Regions from separate parts of the Actinosynnema sp. CS-041913 genome, predicted to be linked through region 4. Evidence: riboswitches for the same ligand, from Rfam matches in the RefSeq annotation. Region 4 holds a riboswitch; each other region holds the start of a gene.
What was found. Region 4 has a riboswitch for cobalamin ahead of ACQPZF_RS18320 (CbtB domain-containing protein). Riboswitches for the same ligand answer to the same signal wherever they lie in the genome.

Region 1: linked by a shared signal. The riboswitch ahead of ACQPZF_RS33615 (magnesium chelatase subunit D family protein) and the one ahead of ACQPZF_RS18320 (CbtB domain-containing protein) in region 4 are both predicted to bind cobalamin.
Region 2: linked by a shared signal. The riboswitch ahead of metE (5-methyltetrahydropteroyltriglutamate--homocysteine S-methyltransferase) and the one ahead of ACQPZF_RS18320 (CbtB domain-containing protein) in region 4 are both predicted to bind cobalamin.
Region 3: linked by a shared signal. The riboswitch ahead of ACQPZF_RS20405 (peptidase) and the one ahead of ACQPZF_RS18320 (CbtB domain-containing protein) in region 4 are both predicted to bind cobalamin.

Annotation. Positions count from the first base shown of each region.
Region 1 is NZ_CP192037.1:7,485,435-7,489,638, forward strand. It holds gene cobO (cob(I)yrinic acid a,c-diamide adenosyltransferase) at 1-244, opposite strand, end outside; gene ACQPZF_RS33615 (magnesium chelatase subunit D family protein) at 254-2,437, opposite strand; cobalamin riboswitch at 2,477-2,601, opposite strand; gene ACQPZF_RS33620 (cytochrome P450) at 2,767-4,008, opposite strand; gene ACQPZF_RS33625 (8-amino-7-oxononanoate synthase) at 4,045-4,204, shown strand, end outside.
Region 2 is NZ_CP192037.1:3,112,349-3,116,552, forward strand. It holds gene metE (5-methyltetrahydropteroyltriglutamate--homocysteine S-methyltransferase) at 1-1,688, opposite strand, end outside; cobalamin riboswitch at 1,808-2,009, opposite strand; gene ACQPZF_RS15025 (FAD-dependent monooxygenase) at 2,044-3,258, opposite strand; gene ACQPZF_RS15030 (TetR/AcrR family transcriptional regulator) at 3,346-3,885, shown strand.
Region 3 is NZ_CP192037.1:4,393,085-4,397,288, reverse strand. It holds gene ACQPZF_RS20415 (hypothetical protein) at 1-446, shown strand, start outside; gene ACQPZF_RS20410 (cytochrome P450) at 512-1,777, opposite strand; cobalamin riboswitch at 1,865-1,994, shown strand; gene ACQPZF_RS20405 (peptidase) at 2,086-3,375, shown strand; gene ACQPZF_RS20400 (hypothetical protein) at 3,372-3,809, shown strand; gene ACQPZF_RS20395 (hypothetical protein) at 3,806-4,204, shown strand, end outside.
Region 4 is NZ_CP192037.1:3,844,467-3,848,670, reverse strand. It holds gene ACQPZF_RS18335 (GNAT family N-acetyltransferase) at 1-839, shown strand, start outside; gene ACQPZF_RS18330 (LysE family transporter) at 827-1,516, opposite strand; gene ACQPZF_RS18325 ((2Fe-2S)-binding protein) at 1,534-2,283, shown strand; cobalamin riboswitch at 2,438-2,613, shown strand; gene ACQPZF_RS18320 (CbtB domain-containing protein) at 2,645-2,830, shown strand; gene ACQPZF_RS18315 (CbtA family protein) at 2,839-3,582, shown strand; gene ACQPZF_RS18310 (HAD family hydrolase) at 3,804-4,204, opposite strand, start outside.

The DNA of each region.
Region 1 (4,204 bases), 3.6 Mb from region 4:
TCTGCTCGTGCAGCTTGCCCAGCGCGCGGAAGGCCGACTCCTCGCCGACCTTCCACTTGGCTGACTTCACGAACTGGAAGACGCCGATGGACCAGCCCTGGTTCCACCCGCGCAGCGCCAGACCGAACGCGGCGGTGGATTTGCCCTTCATCTCCCCCGTGTGGAGGAGGGTGAGCGGCCGGTTGCGCCGCTGTTTGGTGGTAAGCCCGTCGACGGGGACGACGGACGGTTGTCCTTGAGGCATCGGTGGCTCCTACGCGGCTCGTGCGGCGCGCACGACGCCCGCAACCCGGTCGGCGGACAGTTCTTCCAGGCGCAGGCACACGGCGTCCAGCGCCTCGGCGACGCGCCCGGCCAGACCGAGGCGCACGTGGCCGGACTCGCAGTCCACGACCACCGACGCCACCTCGTCGGCGGCCAGCAGCCCGGCGGCGCGCAGGGCGTCCCGCATCGGGTCGCCGCCCGTGCCGGTGGCGGTGGCACGGCCGTCGGTGAGCAGCACCAGCAGCGGGCGGCGGCGCGGGTCGCGGACCCGTTCCACGTCCAGCACCCGGCGGGCGCGCAGCAGACCGTCGGCCAGCGGGGTGCGCCCGCCCGTGCGCAGTTGGCGCAGTCGGGCCGCCGCCGCGTCCACGGAGTTCGTCGGCGGGAGGGCGGTCTCGGCCCCGGCGCCCCGGAACGTGATCACGCCGACCTTGTCCCGGCGCTGGTAGGCGTCGCGCAGCAGCGAGATCACCGCGCCGGTGACCGCCGACATGCGCTGCCGCGCGGCCATCGAGCCGGACGCGTCGACCACGAACAGCACCAGGTTGCTCTCCTTGCCCTCGCGGACCGAGAGCCGCAGGTCCGTGCCGCGCAACACCAGTCCCGGACCGCTGCGGCCCCGGGCGGCCTGGAACGGCGCGGCGGCGCCGAGCGTGCCGACGAGGTGCAGCCCGGAACCGTCCACAGTGGACGATCGGACCACTCGCCCGGTGCGGGCACGGGCGCGGGAGCGCTTGCCCGGCGCGCCTTCGCCGACACCGGGCACCTGGAGCAGCCGGGTCTTGAACGAAGGCGCGGGGGCGTGGGTGCGCTCGGCGGAAGAGCCCTGCTGTCCGTCCGATGGCTGTCGACCGTCCGGGGACTGTCCGTCCGAAGTGGACTCGGGCGCGTCCTGGGGCAGGCCGCCGCCGTCATCCGGCCCATCGGGGTCGTCGTCCGGACCGGAGGGCTCCTCGGCGTGTTCCGCGCCCTGGCGCATGGCGTCTTCGAGCTGCTCCTCCTCCAGGCCGGGCTCGTCGAACGGGTCGCGGCGCTTGCGGTGCGGCAGGGCCAGCCGGACGGCGGCCTCCACGTCCTCCTCCGCCACCTCGCCCACCCCGCGCCACGCGGCGTGCGCGGCGGCGGCGCGGGCGACCACCAGGTCCGCCCGCATCCCGTCGACCTCGAACGCCGCGCAGATCCCGGCGATCCGGCGCACCTCGGCGTCCGGCAGCACCACGTTCGGCAGGTGCGAGCGCGCGGTGACGATCCGGGAGGCCAGCGAGGCGTCCTCGTCGGCCCAGCGCGCGGCGAACCCGACGGGATCGGCCTCGTACGCGAGCCGCCGCCGGATGACCTCCGCGCGGGTCGCCACGTCGCGGGCCGCCCGCACCGAGACGGTGAGGCCGAAGCGGTCCAGTAGCTGTGGCCGCAACTCGCCCTCCTCCGGGTTCATCGTGCCCACCAGGAGGAACGACGCGGCGTGCGACACGGATACGCCCTCGCGCTCGACGTGCGCGCGGCCCATCGCGGCGGCGTCGAGGAGCAGGTCCACCAGGTGGTCGTGCAGGAGGTTGACCTCGTCCACGTAGAGCACGCCCCGGTGCGCGGCGGCCAGCAGGCCGGGCTGGTACGCCCGGACGCCCTCGGTCAGCGCGCGCTCCAGGTCCAGCGAGCCGATCAGCCGGTCCTCGGTCGCGCCGACCGGCAACTCGACCAGCCGGGCGGCGCGCCGTTCCGACAGCGCGGTCGCGTGCGGGCCGTCCGGGGAGGCCGTGTCGTGCGGGGCGGTGTCGTGCGGGGCGGTGTCGTGCGCGGCGGTGCGGTGCGGGCCGTCCGACGAGGCGGTGCGGTGCGCGGCGACCCCGTGCGGGCCGTCCGACGAGGCGGTGTCGTGCGCGGTGGTGTCGTGCGCGGTGGTGTCGTGCGCGGTGGTGTCGTGCGCGGTGGTGTCGTGCGGGCCGTCCGGGCAGTCGGCGTCCACGGCGGCGGGGTCGCAGCCGAAGCGGCAGCCCGACACGACCTCCAGCGAGGGCAGCAGGGCGGCCAGGGCGCGGACCACGGTCGACTTCGCGGTCCCCTTCTCCCCTCGGACCAGGACCCCGCCGATACCGGGGTGAACGGCATTCAGCAGCAACGCCATGCGGAGGTCGTCATGTCCGACGACAGCGGAAAAGGGGAAACGCGCGCCCATGCGGCGGTGTCCTTCCTCGGGTGTCCACGCCCGGGTCCGGTCCGGTGAGTTCGGGGGCCGAGTTCCTGACTCCCGGATCCACACGCCCGGTCACAGTGGCGGGACCGTGCCGGATTCGCACCGGCTTCCTCGCGCACCCCTACAGCCCAGGCATCGTCGCACCTCGGCCGACGGGCTCCAAGTCCCCGGCGAGGACTCCGCGAGCGAGGACGGTCACACCTGCCCGAACCCCGACCCCGGCAGGCCGTGCGGTCGACCGGTGGTGGATCACTCCGGCGTGCGGTGGTGGGCCGGGCATTCGGCGTCCACACCGGAACTGACCTGCGAGATCAGCCCCGCGAGGCGGACGCGGTGAGGGCTGGGTCGCCGTCGTGCCCGGTGCTCGGGCCGGACGCCGGCTCCGGGGCGGGGTGGGCCGGCTCACCCAGGCGTACCCGCACGCTCAGCGGGGCGCGGAAGGAGAGCAGGCCCAGCATCGGTGGCGGTTCGGGTGAGGCCAGGCTGAGGTTCGGGAAGCGTTCGACGGTCTCCCGCAGCACCACTTCCGCCTCCAGGCGGGCGAGACCGGCGCCCAGGCAGAAGTGCCGGCCGTAGCCGAACGCCAAATGTTTGCGGGCGTTCGGTCGGGCCGGGCACAGCCGTTCCGGGTCCGCGAACACCTCCGGGTCCGAGCCGGTGCCGGCCAGCATCAGCAGAAGGTGCGCGCCCGCCGGGACGGCCACGCCGGAGATCGTCGTCGGCTCGGCCGCGATCCGCCGCCACGTGTTGACCGGCGGGTCGCGGCGCAGCACTTCCTCCACGACTCGTGCCGGCATGCCCGGCTCGCCCAGCCTGGACCACAGACCTCCGTGGCGCAGGACGGCGTCGAACATCGCGCACAGGAGCTGGGTGGTCGTCTCCTGGCCCGCGATGAGCAGGAAGTAGCACAGTCCGGCCGCCTCGCGGATGGGCACGTCCCGCAGTGCGCCGAACAGGTCGTCGCCCCGCGCCGTCCTGATCCGGCGGGTCAGCCACTGGTGGAATTCGGCGGTCGGCTTCGCCAGCTCGTGCTGGCGGTCCAGCGACGGGTTGCCCCAGAACAGCTCCAGGGACGCCGTGCTCCACGCCTTGAGCTTCGGGATGTCCACGTCGTCGATGCCCATGACCTCCATCAGCACGATCGCCGGCAGGTCCCGGGCGAGGACCGGGTGCAGGTCGGCGATCGGACCCGTCAATCCGGCGAGTCGTTCCCGCGCCAGGTCGGCGATGCGGGGGCGCATGGCCTGCACCCGGGCCGGGGTGAGGAAGGCCGCGACCAGTCTCCGCAGCTCGGCGTGGGTGTCGGTGCCGTTGTTCGCCAGGGTCGGCGGCAGGGAGAAGCCCGCGCGGGCCAGGACGCGCAGCACCGGGCGGGGGATCGCGGTCACGGCGGTCAGCGCGTTGTCCGGGTGGAAGCGATTCGGGTCGGCGAGGATCGCCCGCACGTCCTCGTAGCGGCTGACCAGCCACAACCCGGTGTTCTCGTCCAGGTGGACCGGTGCGTTCACGCGCAGCGAGCGCAGCTCGTCGGGTCCTGCCTGGAAGAGGTCCACGCGGGGACGGTAGCGGCCGGATGCGACACTGCCGGCGTGAGTGTCAGCACAGGGCCGGAGGCGACCGGCGGACCGGAGTCGGTGTTCGACTGGATCGACACCCGGGCGGAGGCCCGTGCCAAGGCCGGTCTCGCCCGCCGGGTCCGGCCCCGTCCGCCCGACTCCACCGACCTCGACCTCGCGTCCAATGACTACC
Region 2 (4,204 bases), 730 kb from region 4:
AGCGCCAGCGCCACCTGGGCCGCGGTCTCCGCCAACGGCTGGTCGTCGCGCACGAACGACCACGCCAGGATGGTCACCGGCCCGGTGAGCATCCCCTTGACCGGGCGGTCGGTGAGGGACTGCGCGTAGACGCTCCACGGCACGGTGATCGGCGCGGGCCGCGACACGTCGCCGTGCAGGATCGGCGGGCGCACGCAGCGCGAGCCGTAGGACTGCACCCAGCCGTGCTCGGTGGTGGCGAACCCTTCCAGGTGCTCGGCGAAGTACTGCACCATGTCGTTGCGCTCGGGCTCGCCGTGCACCAGCACGTCCAGGCCGATGTCCTCCTGCAACGCGATGACCCGCCCGATCTCCGCCCGCATCCGCGCCACGTACCCGGCCTGGTCCAGCCGCCCCGCCCGCAGGTCGGCCCGCGCCGTGCGGATCGCGGACGTCTGCGGGAACGAGCCGATGGTCGTCGTGGCCAGCGGCGGCAGACCCAGTCGCGCCTGCTGCGCGGCGGCCCGTTCGGCGTAGGGCGCGCGCACCCCGTGTTCCGGCCGCAGCGACGCGATCCGCGCCCGCACGTGGTCGTCCCGGCGCGGTGTGGCGGCAGGCGCGCGGCCCGCGTCGGCCGAGCCGCGCAGCGCCTCCGCGATCCGCACGACCTCGCGCACCTTCTGCCGGGCGAACGCCAACCGGTCCCGCACCGCCGGTTCGAGGGCGGTCTCCGCGTCCAGGTCGTACGGCACGTGCAGCAGCGTGGACGACGTCGACACGGCCACCTCGCCGGCCGTGCCCAACAGGGTCGCCGCCTTCGCCACGGCCGACGGGACGTCGGTCCGCCAGACGTTGCGCCCGTCCACCACACCGGCCACGACGGTCTTGTCCCGCAACGAGTGCAGCGCCGGCACCGGACCCGCGACCAGGTCCAGCGCGATGGCCTCCACCGGGGACGACGCGAGCACGTCCAAGGCCGGCCCCAGATCGCCGTAGCAGCCGGTGACCAGCAGCTTCGGCCGGTCGGCGAGGACTCCCAGGCGTGCGTAGGCGCGGCGCAACGCGTCCAGGTCGCCCGGCGACCGGTCCGCGACGAACGCGGGCTCGTCCAACTGCACCCACTCGACGCCCTCGGCGGCCAGCGTCCACAGCAGTTCGGCGTAGCAGTCCAGCAGTCGGTCCAGCAGGTCGAGCCGACGGTCGCCCTTGGCCAGCAGGAGGAACGTCACCGGTCCGAGCAGCACCGGCCGCGTGGTCACGCCCAGTGCCCGTGCCTCGCGGTACTCGGCGAGCGGCTTGTCGCCGACGAGCCGGAATACCGTGTCCGGACCCAGCTCGGGCACCAGGTAGTGGTAGTTGGTGTCGAACCACTTGGTCAGCTCCAGCGGCGGAGCGTCGTCGTGGCCTCGCGCCATGGCGAAATAAGTGTCCACTTCGGACAGGCCGAGCGCGCGGAACCGCTGCGGCACTGCGTCGAACAACACGGCCGTGTCCAGGACGTGGTCATAGTACGAGAACGTGTTGCCGGGCACGGTGTCCAGCCCGGCGTCCCGCAGGTCCAACCAGGTCGCGGCGCGCAGTTCCGCGCCGATCGCGTGCAACGCGGGCGCGTCGACGCGACCCGACCAGTACTGCTCGACGGCGCGCTTCAGCTCCCTGCGCGGACCGATCCGGGGATAGCCGAGGACGGTGGCGCCGATGGTGGTCACAAGCTCTCTCCTCGCGAGCGTGCGGGAGGTCCGGGCCGGAGTCCGGGCACGCTTCGCGGACGGCACGGTGGCCGTGTCCGCCCAGCCCACCCGAGAGGCCTCGGACCACCGCGCACCGGGCGGTGCGCGGGCCGATGGCAGGTCTTCGGACTCGTGGGCGTCCTGCGCGTTCCTACCGGCCGTGGCTTCCCGGAGGCTTCCAGTGCTTGTGACTACGGCTTTCGTTCCCACTCACCGCTGCGGGGCAGTCCCGGACTCGCACCGGGTTCCCTCTTGCCCCGCCCCGTCGCGACGGGGCGGACCACCAGCCCCCCGAGCGTAGCGGATCGTGGGAACCGGGTTCACGATGCGGGAATCACCTGGACGGGTCGGGCGGCACGGCCACGGCACGGGTGGTCGAGGCGTAGTCTTTGGTCCGAACGGCCTCGTGCAGGCGGATGCCGTTGCGGTTGAGCTTGGCCAGCGCCCGGCCGAGCGGCATGGGCAGGTGGCTCACCAGCCTGGCCCCGTTGCGCAGCAGCCACACGTCCCGCGGGGTGCTGGGCACGATGCGCTTCGCGGCGGCCAGCGCGACCACCCGGCTGCGGCGGACGTAGTCGCCCATCTCCGCCTCGTACGCGGCGAAAGCACGCTCGTGGTCACCGTTGGCCGCCGCGAGTTCGCCCGCCAGGACGTACGCGCCGACGACGGCGAGGCTGGTGCTGCCGCCGACCGCCGGGCCGGGGCAGTGGCCCGCGTCGCCGACCAGTGTCACGCGGCCACGTGACCAGGTGTCCATGCGCAGTTGGGTGATCGAGTCGAAGTAGAACGTCCCGTCGTGGTCCAGCCAGCTCTCGGCCTCCGCCATCCCGGTGAACGCCGAGCGCAGCAACTCCTTCTGCCGCACCGCGTCCCGGTAGTGGTAGTCCAGTTTCCCGCTGTGGAACAGGAACACCGCCCGTGCGTCGGGCAGGTCGCGCGCGCTGTAGATGGCGGCGATCCGGCCGGGCTCGATGTACGCGGTGGTGTAGTCGGCGCGACCGAGACCGTCGGGCACCGACTGCACCGCCAGGTACGCCCCGATGAAATCCTCGCGCACGTCGCCGAACACCAGTCGCCGCACGTTGGAGTGCAGTCCGTCCGCCCCGATCACCACGTCGAACCGGCGGGGCGCGCCCCGCTCGAACGTCACCTCGCCGTCGGCCGAGACGGACGTGATCGAGTCGCCGAACACGTACTCCACGTCACCGCGCGTGGCGTCGTGGAAGACCTCGCTCAGGTCGTCCCGCATGATCTCGACGTGCCGGTCGGACACCGCGCTGTACACCCGGCGCAGGTCCACCTCGACCGGCCGCGCGCCGGGGCTGTGGATCGTCATCCGATCGGTGCCGGTCTTGCGGTCCAGCAGAGCAGGCAGCACGCCCATCCGTTCGGCGATGTCCATCGCGGGCCGGAACAGGTCGACAGCGTGACCGCCGGTCTTGCGCAGTGCCGGCGACCGTTCCACCACGGTCACCTCGAAGCCGTTCCGGGCAAGCCAGTAGGCCGTCACCGGTCCGGCGATGCTCGCGCCGGAGATCAGGATCTTCATGTCACTACCTCCTTACTTACCGGATGGTAAGTGCACGGGTCGGAGTCATGCAAGCCTTACCGACCGTTAAGTCGTTAAGCTGGGGGAATGTCCAAGGCCAAGTCCGACACCAAGGCCCGCGCGCAGGCCGTCGCGCGCGAGCTGTTCCTCAAGCAGGGGATCCGGAGCACCAGCCTGCAAGAGATCGCGGACCGCCTCGGCATCACCAAACCGGCGCTGTACTACCACTTCTCGTCCCGTGAGGACCTGGTGCGCAGCATCGTGCTGCCGCTGTTCGACGACGGCGACAGGTTCGTGACCGAAGCCGAGCGCACCGAGCCGGCGCCCCGCGCCCTGCTGGAGGGCTACTTCGACCTGCACCACCGGCACCGCGAGGTAGTGGCGCTGATCGTCTACGAACTGACCTCGCTGAGCGAACTGGGTCTCATCGACCGGCTGTTCGAGTGGAGGGAGCGGCTGGGCGCGCTGCTGGTAGGGCCGGACCCCTCACTCGCCGACGCGGCGAAGGCGACCGTCGCCTTGGGCGGTCTGGCCGACTGCGTGCTGATCTTCCCGAACGCACCGCACGAAGACCTGCGCGCCGCCGGCGTGGCTGCCGCCTGCGCGGCACTGGGCCTGTCGGCCTGACCCACCTCCGGGCCGAGCCCACCTTGCAGCCTCAAGCGAACAAGCTCTTGAATCTTTGCTTTACGCAGCTTGACGGCAGAAGAGGAACCACGACGCAAGGCGACCAGAACCTACGCAGGTCTGGGCTCAAGCCGGGGACAGCATGCAACGGGACCACATCATCGGAAGCCCTAAAGGCTGCCGGGGGACCGGTGTCAGCGCAACACGCCGCCCGCAAAGCAACCCGCCCAGCCGATCGACTCGCGTACCCAGGAGCAGAACGCGACTTGACACCCTGGGCGGGTTGCGCTGCGGGCGGCGCGTCCCGTTGAGACCGGTC
Region 3 (4,204 bases), 550 kb from region 4:
ACGTGGAGGTGCGGTTGCGGAGCGGTGTCGGGCGGACCGTGTTCCTGTCGATCGGCAGCCGGGTGGAGATCACCCTGCGCGACTCGCACGCGCTCGCGCTGCGCCGGGACATCGCGGCGGTGCTGGGCGACATGGAGCTGATCGACGCGGCGGACAAGGTGGCCGACGCCGCCTACGACGCCGGGGCGCAGGCGCGGCGCGCGGCGGTGCTCGCGCGGGAGCGGGCCGCGATCGCCGAACGGGGCGGGGACTCCGAGTTGGCGGAGCGGTTGCGGCAGGAGGCCGGCGCGGCGGTCGGGGCGGCCGACACCGCCCAGGCCGCGGCCGACGCGGCGGCCCAGGCGATGGACGCCGCCGAGGATGCCGCGGAGCGCATCACGCGGTTGGCCGCGGGTGCGCCGGCCGCCGCGTCCGGTATGAGCGAAGTCGTTGCGGCGCAGGGATAACGCGAACGACCGTCCTACCGCGAACCCACGGTGCACCCTGCACGGTCGTGCAGGGTGCACGGTCGTCAGCGGACGTGGACCATCAGCCGGTCCACCCCGTGCACGATCGACGCGGTGCGGAAAGTCGGCTCGTCGTCGGCGAATCGCAGGTTCGGGAACCGCCGCAGCAGGGCCGGGTAGGCCGCGCGCAGCTCCATCCGGGCCAGTTCTGCGCCCACGCAGCGGTGTGCGCCGTACCCGAACGCCAGGTGCGCGGAGACCTTGCGGGCCGCGTCGAAGTCCAGGCGTGCCAAGCCTTCGCGGTTGGCGGCGCTCAACGACACCACCACCACGTCGCCTTCCTTGATCTCCGTGCCGCCGATCTCCAGGTCGTGCTTGGCGAACCGGGGGAACGCGACCTGCACCACGCTGAGGTGCCGGAGCAGTTCCTCCACCAGCGGTCCGACGGCCTGATCGTCGTCGCGCATCGCCGTGCGCGCCGCCGGGTCGCTCATCAGCACGATCGCGCCGAGCGCCAACATGCTCGCGGTGGTGTCGAAACCGCCCGTCAGCACGCCGTCGGCGAGGCCCGCCAGCTCTTCGTCGCTCACCGCGTCGCCGTGCTCACGGATGATCATGCCGATCAGGCCGTCGCCGGGGTTGCGGCGTTCGCGTCGGACGATCTGCTCCATGTACTTCAGCGACTCGGAGATCGCGCCCAGCGCCGACGCCGCCCCGCCGAACAGGTCGAACCGCGCCGCCGCCAACTCCTGGAACCGGGCGCGGTCCGCGTAGGGCACGCCGAGCAGTTCGCAGATGGCCAGCGACGGGATGGGCAGCGCGAACTCCTTGACCAGGTCCACCGGACCGTCCGCCGCCGCCATCGCGTCCAGGCGTTCGGTGACGATCTCGTCGATGCGCGGCACCAGGCGCGACAGCCGGCGCATGGTGAACTCCGGCGTCAGCAGCTTGCGCAGCCGCGTGTGGTCGGGCGGGTCGGCGAAGCCCAGACCGCCCGGCGTCTGCTCGATCCGCCCTATGGCCGCGCCCAATCGGGCGTAATCGTTACTGAACGCCTCTGTGTCGGAAAGCACTTTTTTCGCCTCGGGCTGACCCGTGACCAACCACACCCGCACCCCGAACGGCACCGGCAGCCGGTGGACCGGACCGCTCCCCCTCATCCGCTCCAGTTCCGCGGCCGGCGTCACCCCGTCCCGCTTCAGCGGGACCAGCGCACGGTCCGGGAGCAGCGACAACGCCCGCGAACCGATCCTTCCCATGACCCACCGCGTCACCGAACGCCGTGCGACCCACGCCACCAAGCCGTCGCGCACCGACGCCAGAGTCGCCATCCCACACCCCTCTTCCCCAGGTTCGACTGACCGACGGTAACCGTACGTACGAGTGGGTGGCATCGCGCCACAGGCGGATTGACAGGCCGTGTCCCGTTGACAGACGATCGGGAATCGCGCATGACGCGGGGGAAGCCGGTCGGAATCCGGCGCTGACCCGCAACGGTAGGTCCGATATCGGACGAGCCCGAACACCCGCCGTGCGTGCACTGCTCCTGACACCGTCGAGGAACGCGGGTCGGAGCCTGGGGGAGTCGGTGACGGCTGTCCGGGGTCCGCGCTCGCCTTGCGCCCGGAAAGGCCGAACCATGCCGTTGAGACGGACCGCCCCCGTGCTCGCCGTCGCCCTGTCCGCATTCCTCGCCGCGCCCGCCGCCCTCGCCGAGCCGGCCACCTCCGCGCCCGCATCCGCTCTCGCCGAACCCGCCGACGCCGGGCCTGTCACGACGAAGCCGGTCGAGGCGGCGGCCGGGTGGCTGGCCCGCCAACTCGTCGACGGCGAGCGGTTCGAGACCGTGATCGGCCCGGACACCTTCCCCGACCAGGGGTTGACCATCGACGCGCTGCTCGCGCTCGACGCGGCCGGGGTCGCCCAGGACAACGCCGCGAAGGCGCTGGCGTGGCTGGAGAAGCCGGAGACGATCAACGCCTACGTCACCGACGAGGAAGGCTCGCAGTACGCCGGCGCGTACGCCAAGCTGGCGCTCGCGGTGCTCGCGCAGGGCAAGGACCCCGCGAACTTCGGCGGCGTCGACCTGATCGCCGGGCTCACCGCGTTGCAGGCCCCGTCGGGCCGGTTCACCGACAAGACCTCCTACCCGAGCGACTTCACCAACAACTTCAGCCAGTCCATCGCGGTGGTGGCGCTGGAGCGGCACGGCACCGCGCCCGAGGCCGCCGTCACGTTCCTGGCGGGCAGCGCGTGCCCGGACGGCGGGTTCCCGTTGCAGTTCGCGCAGGCCACCTGCACTTCCCAGGTGGACGCCACGGCGATGGCCGTGCAGGCGCTGCTGGCCGCGGGCCGCACCGCCGACGCGGCGGACGGCGTCGCCTGGCTGGCCGGTCGGCAGCTCGCCGACGGCGGGTTCCCGGACAACGGCCTGCCGGGCGACAAGGGCACGACGAGCAACGCCAACAGCACCGGGCTCGCCGCGCAGGCGTTGCGGGTCGGCGGACGGGACGACGTCGCCGACCGGGCCGTGGCGTACCTGACGAAACTCCAGGTGGGCTGTGCCGGGGCGGCGACGGGCGCGATCAACTACGACGCCGGGGACTTCCAGCCGGGCAACGCCATCCGCGCCACCTCGCAGGCGATCCTGGGGCTGACCGGCGTGAGCCTGGCCGACATCTCGTCGGCCGGCGACAAGCCCGCCGCGCCCGTGCTCGACTGCCCGGCCCCCACCACCACAACCGAACCGTCCACTTCGGACACTGATACCCCGGCCGGTTTCGCCGGGTCGGGCGGCGACGAACTGGCCCGCACCGGCGTGCCGGTCGGCCCGGCGCTGTGGCTCGGCACGCTCCTGCTGGTGGCGGGCGCGCTGGCGATGACGTTGGGGCGCAAGCGCTATGCCACGGTGAAGGAGCAGCAGCGATGATCCGCAGGCTCTTGTCGACGCTGGCCGTGCTGGCCGCCACGGGCGGCGCGCTGGTGGCGGTCACCCCCGCCGCGCAGGCGGCGGCGTGTCCGGGCACGAGCGGCGTCACGGTGGTGGTCGACTTCACCGCGCTGGGCGGGACCGTGCAGACCGCGTGCGCGCCGGGTGATCCGGCCACCGGCCTGGCGGCGCTCACCGGGGCCGGGTTCGGCTATGCCTTCGTGCCGCGCCGGCCGGGCTTCGTGTGCCGGATCAACGCGCTGCCCGACCCGTGCAACGGCGCTCCGGTGACGGCCTACTGGTCGTACTGGCACGCGCAGCCCGGCGGCGCCTGGACCTACAGCACGTCCGGCGCGGCCGGCCACGACCCCGCGCCGGGCAGTGTCGAGGGCTGGGCGTTCGGCGCGGGTCAGGCGCCTGCCACCGCGCCGTGAGGGCGCGTGCGCTGCTGATCGCGGTCGGTCTGCTGGTGGCGGGCGCTCCGGCGCCCGCCTCGGCGGCGGCCGACTGCGCCGGCGTGACGGTGGTGGTGGACTTCCGCGCGTTGGGCGGCGAGGTGCGGACCGGCTGCGCGGCCGGTGACCCGGGCAGCGGTCTGGCGGCGTTGAGCGGCGCGGGGTTCGGCTACCGGATGGCCCAGCGGTTCGCCGGGTTCGTCTGCCGGATCGACAACGTGCCGGAGAGCGATCCGTGCGTCAACGCCTCCCCCACCGACGCCTACTGGTCGTACTGGCACGCGCGGCCCGGCGGGTCGTGGGTGTACAGCGATGTCGGTGCGGCGGGCCGTGATCCGGCTCCCGGCGCGGTCGAGGGCTGGGCGTTCGGGGCG
Region 4 (4,204 bases):
CGGTCGCACCGGTGCGACCGGTGGTCGGCACCCCGCCGACCAGCCCCGACACGGTCCGGGAGGCGACGGTGCGCGAGGCCGCCGTGCGGGAAGCCACCGTGCGGGAAGCCACCGTGCGAGAGGCCACCCTGGACGACATCCCGGCGTTGGCCCGCCTCCAGCACGCCGAGCAGGCTCGGGCGGATTTGTGGATGCCGCACTCGACCCCGTTGTGGCGCTGGCTGATCGCCCGCGACGGCAGCACGCAGTGGCTGGTCGAGCGGGACGGCCTGCCGGTCGGCACCGGTCGGTCGACGCCGCCGGACGAGGGTGTGCGGCTGTGCGAGGTAGCGGCGGTGGACGCCGCCGCCGCGCACGCGTTGCTCGCGCACACCGGGGCGACGACGGCGAACGAGCGTCCGGGCACCGTGGCGGGAGACGCGCTGGAGCCGTTCCTCGGTCCGCCGCCGGAGGACGCGAACTCGTACTACGTGCGGATCAACGATCCGCTGGCGTTGCTGGAGCACCTGCGCCCGGTGTTCGGGCGGCGGCTGGCCGAGTCGCCCTTCGCCGACGCGGAGGGCGAGGCGGTCGTGTCCTTCTACCGGTCACACGTCCGGCTGCCCTACCGGGCCGGCGAGGTCGGGCCGGTCGTCGCCGGCGGCACGATGCAGGCGCCCGGCGCGGCGGGTGGAGCCGGGGTCGCGCCGGACCTGCTGGCGTCCCTGCTGTTCGGTCCGCAGGGGCTGCGCGGCCTGACCGCCGGGTTCCCGGACGTCTACCCAGGCCCGAACGCGGACCTGATGCACACGCTCTTCCCACCGGTGCGAGGCGACCTGATGACGTTCTACCTGCCGTAACCGGCGAACTCGATGCCCAACGCCACGCCCGCCAGCACCAACAACACTCCGGCGCAGGTCAACGCACGGCGGTACCCGGTGTCACCAAGACGCCGGCGGCCACGGGCGACGAGGAGGGCGATGACGATCTTGCCGCCGACCAACGTCACGTAGAAGCCGACCAACAACGCCACTCCGGCGCCCGCCGACCCACGCCAGGTGGCGATGGTCAGCGGTCCCAGGGCGGTCGCCCACGCGACCCAGGGATGCGGGCTGAGCAGATTCACCACCACCGCACGCCGCAGGGCAAGGGCGTCCTCCGGCCCCAACCCCGAACCCACACGTGCACCGCCAACACCCGAACCGCCACTGCCACTGCCACTGCCCGCACCTGAGCCGTCGCCTGTCGCCCCACCCAGCGAGGCGGCGTGTGCTTCACGGATGGTCTGGACTCCGCTCCACACCACGAACACCGCACCGACGACACCAAGCACCCCGAGCACGCTCGCCGGCAGCCGGTCCAGCAGCAGCAAGGCCACCGCGACCACCACGGCATCGGACAGCAGCGGTGCGCAGGCGGCGAGCGTTCCGGCGCGCCATCCCGAGCGCAGCGCCGACGTCACCACCAGCACCAACAGCGGGCCGGGGCTGATGCTCGCCGCCAAGCCGAGGGTCAGTCCCAAGCCCAGTGCGTCCACGGCGGCAGACTAGCCACGTGTCCGACTACGTCCGCGTGCTGTCCACCTTGCGCCAGATTCGTGGCCTCAGCCCCTTCTTCGCCCTCGATGTCGGCCGGCCCGAGGCCGGAACAGTCGGGAGCCAATGGCGATCCGAGGGTGATGGGCAGTCCGGGGGCGAAGGACAGTCCGGCGGCGAAGGGCAGTCCGGGGGTGAGTGGCAGTCCGGCGGCGCTCTGCTAGACGGGTCGGCATTGCCCGACACGCTCCGGGCGATCGCCGAGCGGTACCGGACCGGGGAGCCCCGGGTGGCGGCGTCCTTGTTCTTCCTCAGCTACACGGCCCGCTTGCTCTGCCCGACGGTCGCCGCCCATGCCGTGGGCGGGGTTGCGCCGGACATCCGGCCCGGCAACCTGTGGTGGCACTACGGGCCGGACGGGCTGCGGGTGCGCATCGAGGAACCGGTCGCCGGCGTCGGCATCGCCGAGTCGCTGGAGCCGGTGGTGGAGGCGATCCGCGAGGTCGTCCCGGTGGCGCGAGGCCTGCTGTGGGGCAACGCGGCGTCCTCGATCGCCGGGGCGTTGCGCACCGTCAGCCGCAGTGGCGTCGCGTCGGCGGAGGACTGCCTCGTGTTGGGCGGGCGGCTGCTCGGCGACCCGCCCTTCCGGGACTCCGGGGATTTCCTCCCGTTCCCCGACGAGGTGGTGTTCCGCCGGCGGAGCTGCTGCCTGTACTACCGACTCGACGGCGGCGGGACCTGCGGCGACTGCCCGCTGCCGCCGAGGTGACCGCCGAAGTGGCCTGAGTCGTCAACGGCAACGACCTGAGCTGCAGGCGGCCACAAAGCGACAGGCCGGATATCGGGCGGGCGCGGAGCGGGGTGTGGTCGGGTGGGGTGGATGACAACTCGTCTGGTCGGTTGTGCCGGGGTGTCGTGGCCATCTACGGTTCGACCGCCGCAGTGGACGGGAAGCCGGTGGGAATCCGGCGCGGTCCTCGCCACTGTGACCGGGGAGCCAACCCGCCGAGAACGTCACTGGTCGCACACTGCGGCTGGGAAGACGCGGGGACGGTGTCGATCCGGGAGTCAGGAGACCGGCTGCGGCATGAGTTGTTGTTGACCTTCCACGAGGTATGGAGGAGGCCGTCATGACGAGCCCCGCGCACTCCCTTTCCATTCCCATTCCCAGGTGGGCCTACGCTGTCGCGCTGGTCGCGCTGATGGTCACCTGGCTGGTCCTCCAGGAGAACGGCGTCGCGCTCGGCCACGCCGCCGAGTCTCTGCACGAGTTCTTCCACGACGGGCGGCACGCGCTCGGCGTCCCGTGCCACTAGGGCCGGCCATGACCAGCTATCGGAGCGTGCTGCTGCGCGGGATCGGCGCGGGGGGCATCGCCGGGCTGCTCGCGGGCCTGGTCGGTCTCTTCGTGGTCGAAGTGCCGATCCGGGCCGCGTTGGCCGTCGAGGAGGCGCGGGCCGCCGCCGAGCCGGCCCCGACCGGCGGGCACGACCACGGCGAACTGTTCGGTCGGGGCACGCAGTTGGTCGGCGGTGTGCTCGCGGCGGTGATCGTCGGCTTGGCGGTCGGCGCGTTGTTCGCCACCGCCTACGCCGGTTCACGGCGCTGGTTCACCGACCGGACGCCGTTCAGCCGGAGCGTGTCGCTGGCCGCGGCGGTGTTCGGGGCGGCGGCGCTGCTGCCCGCGATCAAGTACCCGGCGAACCCGCCGGCGGTGGGCGACCCGAACACGGTGGGCTACCGGACGGTGCTCTACCTGGGCGTCATCGCGGCGGGTCTGCTCCTGGTGTTCGGCGCGGGCTACCTCGCGTCCCGGCTGGGACATCTCAGCCGGCCGGTGCGGTTCACCGCGGTCGCGCTGGCCGTGGTCGCCGGGTTCGCGGTGATCCTGCTGGCGTTCCCGGCGCCGCCGGACGCGATTCCGGCGGACATGCCTAGCGACGTCCTGTGGGACTTCCGGCTGGCTTCGCTCGCCGAGACGGCCACGCTGTGGCTCGGTCTGGGCGTCGCGTTCGGCCTGCTGATCGACCCGGCCGTGCGGAGCAAAACCCAGGCGCTCACCGCCTGACCGACAACCCGCCTGACCGACCGCCGCCTGACCGACGATCGCCTGACCGACGATCGCCTGACCGACCACCCGCCTGACCGACGATCCGCCACCAACCAGAAAGGTCACGGCGCAGGTTGCCGGACCGCCGACATAGGGGTCGTCCTGGCCGGGTCCGCACCCGACCAGGACAACCCCGGACGTGCCGGCTCAAGAGACGGTTCGGACGTGCGGGCTCAAGATCAGCTCTCGCCACGCAGCGCGGCGAGCACGTCGAGGTCCACCCCGACCAGCGACTCGCGGAAGATCCGGCGCTCCCCCGCCGACACCGGCACATCACACGGCACGACGAGGACCGTGCAGCCCGCCGCCACGGCCGACGCGACGCCGGTCGGCGAGTCCTCGATCGCCACGCACGCCCCGGCCTCCACGCCCAGCAGCCGGGCCGCCTTCAAGTACGGGTCGGGCAGCGGCTTGTTGCGGCCCTCCACCTCGTCCCCACATACGGTCACGTCGAACAGGTCGCGGCCGATGGTGTCGAGGGCGACCTCGGTCAGCCCCCGCTCCGTCGACGTCACGAGCGCCATCGGCACGCCGGACGACCGGACCGCCCGCAGCGCCTCCCGCGCCCCCGGACGCCACG